Regions from separate parts of the Comamonas aquatilis genome, predicted to be linked through region 1. Evidence: predicted binding sites of a transcription regulator. Region 1 holds the regulator's gene; the other holds the start of a gene.
What was found. Region 1 encodes sigma-54, which starts transcription at its own class of promoters, with help from an activator protein. Its sites were predicted from a motif close to TGGCANGNAANCTGCTTT; they were not measured.
Positions count from the first base shown of each region.

Region 2: a site for sigma-54 is predicted at 1,919-1,936, ahead of hmpA (NO-inducible flavohemoprotein). Genes of this name have one in related genera too.

Region 1 covers NZ_CBCSIW010000021.1:52,915-57,667, reverse strand. Annotated here, with positions in the region: gene ACNAZA_RS18845 (thiol:disulfide interchange protein DsbA/DsbL) at 1-554, shown strand, start outside; gene lptA (lipopolysaccharide transport periplasmic protein LptA) at 711-1,382, shown strand; gene lptB (LPS export ABC transporter ATP-binding protein) at 1,379-2,155, shown strand; gene ACNAZA_RS18830 (RNA polymerase factor sigma-54) at 2,253-3,854, shown strand; gene ACNAZA_RS18825 (aspartyl/asparaginyl beta-hydroxylase domain-containing protein) at 3,937-4,753, opposite strand, start outside.
Region 2 covers NZ_CBCSIW010000003.1:60,228-64,980, reverse strand. Annotated here, with positions in the region: gene ACNAZA_RS05370 (DUF445 domain-containing protein) at 1-257, opposite strand, end outside; gene ACNAZA_RS05365 (DUF3297 family protein) at 400-645, shown strand; gene hmpA (NO-inducible flavohemoprotein) at 702-1,880, opposite strand; gene norR (nitric oxide reductase transcriptional regulator NorR) at 2,030-3,622, shown strand; gene ACNAZA_RS05350 (FKBP-type peptidyl-prolyl cis-trans isomerase) at 3,654-4,064, opposite strand; gene ACNAZA_RS05345 (hypothetical protein) at 4,126-4,563, opposite strand; gene ACNAZA_RS05340 (aminotransferase class V-fold PLP-dependent enzyme) at 4,566-4,753, opposite strand, start outside.

The sequences.
Region 1 (4,753 bases):
AGGAAGGCAAGGACTACCTCAAGCTGAGCAAGCCAGCCCCTGTCAGCGCACCCGCCGGCAAGGTCGAGGTGATCGAGTTCTTCTGGTATAGCTGCCCGCACTGCAATGTTTTCGAGCCCACGTTTGCGGCCTGGAAGAACGCAGCGCCTGCCGATGTGGTGGTCAACCGCGTGCCCGTGGCCTTCAATGCCTCGTTTGTGCCTCAGCAAAAGCTGTACTACACCCTGGAAGGCATGAATCTGCTGGGTACGCTGCACGCCAAGGCATTCCATGCCATTCACGTAGAACGCAACCGTCTGGCTACCGATGACGCCATCTTCGAATGGGCCGGCAAGCAGGGCGTGGATGTGGCCAAGTTCAAGGAGATGTACAACTCCTTTACCGTCTCCAACCAGGTGCGCAAGGCAACCCAGCTGCAGCAGGCCTATGACGTGGAAGGCGTGCCAGCCATGGGCGTGGCCGGCAAGTACTACACGGACGGCACCAAGGCCGGCAACATGGAAAATGTGTTGCGCGTGGTCAATGCCCTGATCGTTTCCAGCCGCAAAGGCTGATACGGCGAGCGCAGCTTGTACATCCCAAAAGCCCGCCAGGTCTGCCTGAGCGGGCTTTTTCATACCCGTAGGGCGAGGTTTTGATCCGGGCCGGTGTATGTTTGCGGCGGCGCCAAAAAGGGAATGACTACAATGTATGCAAGAAACGTGCCCTCCATGACCAAACGACTTCTCTCTTTCGTGCTGGCCTCGGCTTTTGCCGTATTGGCCGGCACGGCGCATGCCGAAAAGGCCGATAGCGCCAAGCCCATGAACATCGAGGCCGATGCACTGCGCCACGACGAGCTTCAGCAGACCAGCGTTTTCACCGGCAATGTGGTGATGACCAAGGGCACCATCGTGTTGCGCGGTACGCAGCTGGATGTGCGCCAGGATGCCGAAGGCTTTCAGTACGGCGTGGTCAAGGCCGAGCCGGGCAAGCGTGCCTTCTTCCGCCAAAAACGCGACACCGAGCCCGGTCAGTCCGATGAGTTCATCGAAGGCGAGGGTGAGGTCATCGAGTACGACGGCAAGGCCGATATCGTCAAATTCATTCGCCGTGGCGAGATGCGCCGCTACCGTGGCGGTCAGCTCAGCGACCAGGTCACGGGCTCGGTCATCGTCTACAACAACATCACCGACGTCTATACCGTCGATGGTCAAAAGACCAGCGGCGGCCTGCCCAGCTCCTCCGTGGGCCAGGGCGGTCGGGTGCGCGCCATCATGGCGCCCAAGGACGGCACGCCCGGTGCCCAGCCCAAGCCGGCCCAGCCCAAGGCCGAGCCCTTGCGCCAGAGCATGACGCTGGGCGGTGAGAAAGCCAGCGACAAGGCAGGTGACAAGAAATGAGTCGTGACAGCACCCTGCGCAGCGGCGAAGCGGACAGCCGCCTGGAGGCCAGGCATCTGGCCAAGTCCTATGGCAGCCGCAAGGTGGTCAAGGACGTGTCTCTGTCCGTGCAAAAAGGCGAAGTCGTCGGCCTGTTGGGCCCCAACGGCGCGGGCAAGACCACCTCGTTTTACATGATCGTGGGTCTGGTGCGCAGTGATGGCGGCGAGATCTTCATCGACGGTCATTCCGTGGGCAATATGCCGATTCACCAGCGCTCGCGCCTGGGACTGTCCTATCTGCCGCAGGAAGCCTCGATTTTCCGCAAGCTCAGCGTGGAAGAAAACGTCCGCGCCGTGCTGGAGCTGCAAAAGGACGAGCAAGGCAAGCTGCTCTCCAAGGAAGAGATAGACAAGCGGCTGAACAATCTGCTCAAGGAATTGCGCGTGGAGCATCTGCGCCAGTCTCCTGCGCTGGCCCTGTCCGGGGGCGAACGCCGCCGGGTGGAAATCGCCCGCGCCCTGGCCACGCAGCCGCGCTTCATTTTGCTCGATGAGCCGTTTGCCGGTATCGACCCCATCGCGGTGATCGAAATCCAGCGCATCATCGGTTTCTTGAAAGAGCGCGGCATTGGCGTGCTGATTACCGACCACAACGTGCGCGAAACCCTGGGTATCTGTGACCACGCCTTCATCATCAGCGACGGCCATGTGCTGGCCGAAGGTACGCCAGAGCAGATTGTGGACAACGCCGATGTGCGCCGCGTCTACCTGGGCGAACACTTCCGCATGTGATGCGTGAGTTGACCTCCGCGCTCCCCCGTTTTCTGTGGCTGCTGTCCCTGCATCGGGGACATGCCGGGGGCGCTTGCACATCAAGGATGTTCAGTTGATGAAGCCGGGCCTGTCCTTACGCGTATCCCAGCATCTCTCGCTCACGCCGCAGCTGCAGCAGTCGATTCAGCTGCTGCAACTGTCCACGTTGGAGCTGGCGCAGGAAGTTGAACAGATGCTGGTGGACAACCCGTTTCTGGAGCGCGATGGCGACGACGCCGCCGATGTGCCGATGGATGCTCCTGCTATGGAAGCGGCTACCGCTGAATCCATGGGCACTTCAGATAACTACTCATCTGAATCTGAATATTCATCAGCGCAAACAGCTTCGGAAACCATAGCTGAGGCGCCGACCGCTGAAACTCCCGAGACGCTGGACTGGAGCGGCGACGGCGCCGACGGACAAGACGGGGAGTGGGGTGGCGAATCCAGCAGCGAATGGGATGGCCCCTCCTCGTCCGGCAGCCGCAAAAGCGATGGCGACGAGGAAACCGACGCCATCGACCTAGCACGCGAGCATGAGAGTCTGAGCGATTTTCTGCACCGCCAGGCGCTCAGCTTGCGTCTGAGTGCCGAAGACTGCGCAGCGCTGCGCTTTCTGATCGAATCGCTGAACGACGACGGTTATCTGGAAGAGCCGCTGGCAGATCTGGCCTATAGCCTGGCCTGTGACGACCTAGAAGAGCGCGAAGAGCTGGAGCAGCGCTTTGCCATGGCGCTCAAGCTGCTGCAAAGCCTGGAGCCCGTGGGCGTGGGCGCACGCGATCTGGCCGAATGCCTGCAGCTGCAGCTGCGCGATCTGATTCGTCTGGCCGAAGATGAGGGCACGACAGCAAAGCACTGGGATGTGCTGCAGCTGGCCCTGTCCATGTGCTGCCAGCCCATGGACTTGCTGGCACGACGCGATATGCGCAAGCTCTCCAGCCTATGCGGCGCGCGCGAGGAGGCTCTGCGCGAGGCCCTGGCCCTGATTGCGCGGCTGGAGCCGCGACCCGGCCGCCGCTTCGTGGATGTGGAACGCCATATCGTGGTGCCCGATGTGATCGTGCGCCCGGTGCGTGTCGGCTCGGGCCGGATGGAGTTTTCCGTTCGCCTCAACACCGAAGTCATGCCGCGGCTCAAGGTGCATGACATCTATGCCGGCGTGCTGCGCCGCCACAAGAACAGCGAAGGCCATGCGGCACTGCAGCAGCGGCTGCAGGAAGCGCGCTGGTTCATCAAGAACATCCAGCAGCGCTTTGACACCATCTTGCGGGTGTCGGAAGCGATTGTGGAGCGGCAGAAAAACTTCTTTGTGCATGGCGAGCTGGCCATGCGTCCGCTGGTGCTGCGCGATATTGCCGATGCCCTGGGCCTGCACGAATCCACCATCAGCCGCGTGACCACGGCCAAGTACATGGCCACACCCCAGGGCACGTTCGAGCTCAAGTACTTCTTCGGCTCGGGCCTGGGCACCGAGACCGGCGGCAGCGCCTCCAGCACCGCCGTGCGGGCGTTGATCAAGCAGTTTGTGGACGCGGAAGACACGAAAAAACCGCTGTCGGACGCCAAGCTGGCCGATATGCTCAAGGAGCAAGGCATTGAATGCGCCCGCCGCACCGTGGCCAAGTACCGCGAGCAGCTGAAGATCCCGACCACCACGCTGCGCAAGGCGCTGTAAGCCACGCCCAACAAAAAAAGCCGCTGATGCCATGCTCAGCGGCTTTTTAATTTGGTGCGCAAAGCGCCTCAGGGGGTATCAATCAATTCGGTATCAACCACCAGATGAACAAAGCCAGCACGCCAATCATCAGCCCGAATTTGAGCACTTTGTAGAACGTGGGGTTCCAGCTGCGGAAGGCGCGGCGGTACTTGCCGGCGTAGAAGGAAATCTTGAACAGCTTGCTGATCATGCCGCGGGGATCGCCCTCGTTGTTGGGCGAGCTGGCGGCGGCCACCACGTTCTTACCCAGCCAGTGATTGAGCCACTGGGCAAAGCCGTTGGTCATGGGGCGCTCCACATCGCAAAACAACACGATGCGATTGCCTTCCGAGCGGTTCTCTGCCCAGTGCATATAGGTCTCGTCGAAGATCACGCCTTCGCCCTCGCGCCAGCTGTAGGGTGTGCCGTCCACTTCGATCATGCAGCGGTCGTCATTGGGTGCCAGCACGGCCAAGTGGTAGCGCAGCGAACCCGCATAGGGGTCGCGGTGCAGATTGAGCTTGGCGCCGGGCGGCAGCTCGGCAAACATGGCGGCCTTCACGCTGGGAATGGATTTGACCAGCGCCGTGGTCTTGGGGCACAGCTCCATGGCCGAGGGGTGGGCATCGCCATACCACTTCAGATAAAAGCGCTTCCAGCCGGTCTTGAAGAAGGAGTTGAAGCCTGCATCGTCATTGTTGGCGGCGGCCTTGATCTGCATGTTTTTTTGCAGATTGACAGCTTCTTCGCGGATTTCGCGCCAATTGGCTTGCAGCGGCGCCAGCTCGGGGAAGGTGCTGGTGGGTAGATAGGGTGTGCGCGGCACCTTGCTGAACATCAGCATGAAGACGTTGAAGGGCGCGGTGAAGGTGGAATGA
Region 2 (4,753 bases), on a different contig from region 1:
GGAATGATGGCCGTGTGGCGCCCCACCAGGGGCAGCGGTATGGGGCGAAACAGCGCCGTCACAGCAAACCAGTCGGCCAGCGCCCCCACCATGGCGGCCTCGCAAATCGCGCGCAGACAGACCAGCCACAAGGGGACGATCTCCCAGCGTGCACCCGCCACTGCCGTGGCAATGAATCCGGCGGTCACCAGCAGCAAAAGCACCAGAGGCAGGCGCTTGGCCTGCTGCAATGTCAGGCGTTGTTCGGATGTGAGCATGGGCCAAGCATAGGGCAGGCCCAGGGCTGCGCCAAGGCGCAACGGACCCTAAGCCTCTCATCCGGCATTGATGCGGCCCCTGGCAGGCCTTTGCGATTGCGCAGACAATGCCGGTTTTGAGTCTTTTGCAACCCAGAACACCATGACCGACGCCATCCGCCCCGAACTGCCAGACCACCTGTCCATCGACCCCCGCAGCCCCCACCATGTGGCCGCCGTGTTCGAGCACGACATCGGCATCCGCTTCAACGGCAAGGACCGCTTTGACGTGGAGGAATACTGCGTCAGCGAAGGCTGGGTGAAGGTACCAGCCGGCAAGACCCTGGACCGCAAGGGCAAGCCCCTGCTGATCAAGATCAAGGGCACGGTGGAAGCCTACTACCGCTAAAAAACAGCTTGAAGCGCTTGATGAACATGCGCTTCAAGCTATTGATCCGATAGCAATCAGGCCAGCGCTTCGGCGGGGCCGAAGAACTCGTAATGCACCTGCGCCTCGGGCACACCCAGCTCGCGCAGGGATTGCTTGACCGAGCGCATGAAAGCCTTGGGGCCCAGGAAGTACACATCGGCATCGCGCGACTCCGGCAGCCACTGGCCCAGTTGCGCGGCACTCAGATGGCCTTGGGCATCCACACCGTCATCGGCCTGCACCGTCTCATAGCAGTAGTGGCGCGTCAGCTGCGCATGCTCGGCGGCCAGCGTATCGATGGCATCACGGAAAGCATGAACCTTGCGCTCGCGTGCGCAGTGGATGAAGGTGATGGAACGGCCAGTGGGCAGCGCAGCCTGCAACATGGGCAAGGTGGGCGTGATGCCCACGCCGCCACTGATCAGCACCAACGGCTTCTCGCCATCCTTCAGCGTGAAATGGCCTGAGGGTGCGAACAGCTGCAGCACATCGCCCACCTTCACGGCATCGTGCAGGTAGCTGGAAACCTTGCCACCCTCTTCGCGCTTGACGCTGATGCGATAGCTCTTTCCATTGCTGGCCGCAGACAGCGAGTAGTTGCGGCGCTGCTCCACGCCATCGATCACCAGGCGCATGCCTATGTACTGACCGGGTTGATGCGCCATGACGGCGCCGCCATCCACAGGCTCCAGATAGAAGGAGCTGATCTCGGCGCTTTCCGCCACCTTGTGGCTGAGCTTGAAATCGCGCGCACCGCGCCAGCCGCCGGGCGCGGCTGCGGTTTGCTCGTACACGCTGCGCTCGGCTCCGATCAGGATATCGGCCAGCTGCTGATAGGCAGCGCCCCAGGCTGCCAGCACTTCGTCGGTGGCGATTTCGGCACCCAGCACTTCGCGGATGGCACGCAGCAGGCAGGCACCGACCACCGGGTAGTGCTCGGCCTGCACCTGCAGCGCTACGTGCTTGTTGATGATTTGCGCCGGCAGATTGCCCAGACCTTCCAGGCGATCGATATTCTTGGCATACATGAGCACGCTATGGGCCAGCGCGCGCGGCTGGGAGCCGCTTTGCTGATGGGCCTGATTGAACAGCGGACGCACCTCGGGGTGACCGGCCAGCATGATTTGATAGAAATGCGTGGTCAAAGCCTCGCCGCCGGTTTCCAGCAGCGGCACGGTGGAACGAACAATTTCACGTTGGCGATCGGTCAGCATAGAGGTTTCCTTGTTTCTCATGGAGGTTTGACCCCATATCTGCAAAGACCATGCCAGCTAACGCAAGCTGAAAAAACAAGGACTTGCAGCAAGTAGTGTCAAATTGACTCTACAAGAAAGCAGTCTTACTGACTGCATACAATGTCGATATGACCGCAACCAAGATACTTCACGCCGTCATCCCGCTGGTGGCCGATCTGGCACAGGACCTGCCCGAGCGCGAGCGCCTGCGCCGCCTGCTTGCCGCCCTGCGCACCTTGCTGCCGGCCGATGCCGTGGCCCTGCTGCGCCTGGAAGGCGAATGGCTGCGCCCGGTGGCCATAGACGGCCTGGTGCCCGATGCGCTGGGCAGGCGCTTCAGACTGGCCGAACATCCCCGGCTGGCCCAGTTGTTGGCGGCGGGCCAGGCCATGCGCTTTGAACCCGACAGCTCTCTGCCAGACCCTTATGACGGCTTGATCGCCCATCACGGCCCGCTGGACGTGCACGACTGCATGGGCTGCGTGCTGCAAACCGGCGGCCTGAGCTGGGGTCTGCTGACGCTGGATGCACTGGAGCCCGGCCGCTTTGCTGATGCCGCCGCGCTGGACATGCTGCAGGCCTTCAGCAACCTGGCCGCAGCCACCGTGGCCACCGCCGAGCGCGTGCAGCAACTCACCCAGATGGCGCGCGAGGGCGCTCATCCCACTCTTACCGAATCGAACCGCTCCGAGCCCGAGATGCTGGGCCACAGCCCCGCCATGCGCCAGCTCAAAAAAGACATAGGCTTGGTGGCTGCCAGCGATCTGAGCGTGCTCATTACCGGCGAAACCGGCACCGGCAAGGAGCTGGTGGCACAGGCTGTGCATGCCCAGTCCGCCCGCGCAGACAAGCCCCTGGTCAGCATCAATTGCGCGGCCCTGCCGGACAATCTGGTGGAAAGCGAGCTTTTCGGCCATGTACGCGGCGCTTTCACCGGCGCGCAAAGCGAGCGGCGCGGCAAGTTCGAGCAGGCCGATCAGGGCACGCTGTTTCTCGATGAAGTGGGGGAGCTCTCCTTGCCCGTGCAAGCCAAGTTGCTGCGCGTGCTGCAAAGCGGGCAGCTGCAGCGACTGGGATCCGACCGCGAGCACCATGTGGATGTGCGCGTGGTGGCCGCCACCAACCGCGATCTGGCCGAAGAAGTGCGGGCCGGGCGCATGCGGGCCGACTTCTATCACCGGCTCAACGTCTATCCGCTGCAGGTGCCGGCGCTGCGCGAGCGCGATAGCGATGTGCTGCTACTGGCCGGATATTTTCTGGAAGAGAACCGCTCCCGCCTGGGCCTGGGCGGCTTGCGCCTGGATGCGCAAGCACAGTCGGCCCTGCTGCTACAGCCTTGGCCGGGCAATGTGCGCGAACTGGAGCATCTGATCAGCCGCGCCGTGCTCAAGGCCCTGAGCCGTCAGACCACGGCGGCAAGCAGCGACAGCCAGGCAAAGCGGCCGCGCATGGTCAGCATAGGGGTACAGGATTTATGGGAAGAATCGCCGGCCTCCGGGCCTGCGCCAGCGTCCTCTTCGGCCGTACCCAAAGAGCTGCCCGTGCCCGAGGCAGCTGACGATACCGGTCTGCGCGAGAGGCTGCAGAGCTATGAGCGCCAACTGGTAGCCGATGCGCTGACCCGCCACCAGGGCAGCTGGGCCGCCGCAGCGCGCGAGCTGCAGATGGACAGGGCCAATCTGCAGCGCACTGCCAAGCGGCTGGGCATTGAACGCTCCTGAATCAAGAGCATTCAGCCTTTATCAAGTTCTTTTAGCGCCCCTTGACGGCCAGCAGCTCCACATCAAACTTCAGCGTGGCATTGGGCGGAATCGGACCGGTCCCACGGCTGCCATAGGCAATGCTGGCCGGGCAGGTCAGCGTGGCCTTGCCACCGACCTTCATCTTCTGCACGCCTTCGGTCCAGCAGGGAATCACGCCGTTGAGCGGAAAATCGATGGGCTGCTTGCGTGCATAGGAGCTGTCGAATTCCTTGCCCGTCTCGGGAAAATAGCCGCGGTAATGCACCGTGACTTTGTCCGAGGCCTTGGGGCTGGCACCCGTGCCTTCGGTCACGCTCTGGTAGATCAGGCCGCTGGCCGTGGTCACGGGTTCGGCGGCTTGCGCTGCCAAGCCGAAAGCCAGTGCGGATGCGGCCACCAGGGCCTGTGCAATCGTGTTCATTTGCTGATTCGCTTTTCTTCAAACAAAGCGCCATACGCGATGACGCAAATACCGGTGGAAATTAACGCGCCGTCGTATCGCCACGCGATGGACGGCCCGTCCAGGGCCAGCTGTCACCCACCACATTGCTGGCCTGGCCCTTGAGACTGCCATCACTTTGCAGCGTACCCATGTAAACGGCGTAACTGTCGTTAAAGCGCAGGATGAGGTACTTGCCCTTGGCCTCCCAGCGATCGTTGTCGTGGGTTCGGTCATTGGGATCGGTATTGATCATGCGGCCGCCGCCATGCAGCTGCACGTCATACATGCGCTCGCCTTCGCCGGCGTTGTAACTCACGGCCCAGCGCGAGCCTTCAAACAACTTGCCGGCTGCAGCCTCGGCGGGCAGTCTGACCGAAGTGGGCGCACGGCTCACGCTCTCGGCCCGGGCCATGGGCCCAGACAACAGCAGGGCCGCAGCCATCACGACGGGCAGCACGCCCATGCGCGGCAGCTTCATGCTCAGGCCTTGGCAGCCGGAATGCCGATATCGTCCAGCGCCTTGGACAAATGCCCCACGCTGCGATCCACGTCATGCCATTTTTCCAGGCCGAACAAGCCCAGACGGAAGGTCTTGAAATCGGGGCCTTCATCGCATTGCAGCGGCACGCCGGCAGCGGTTTGCAGGCCTACCTTCATGAAGGCGCGGC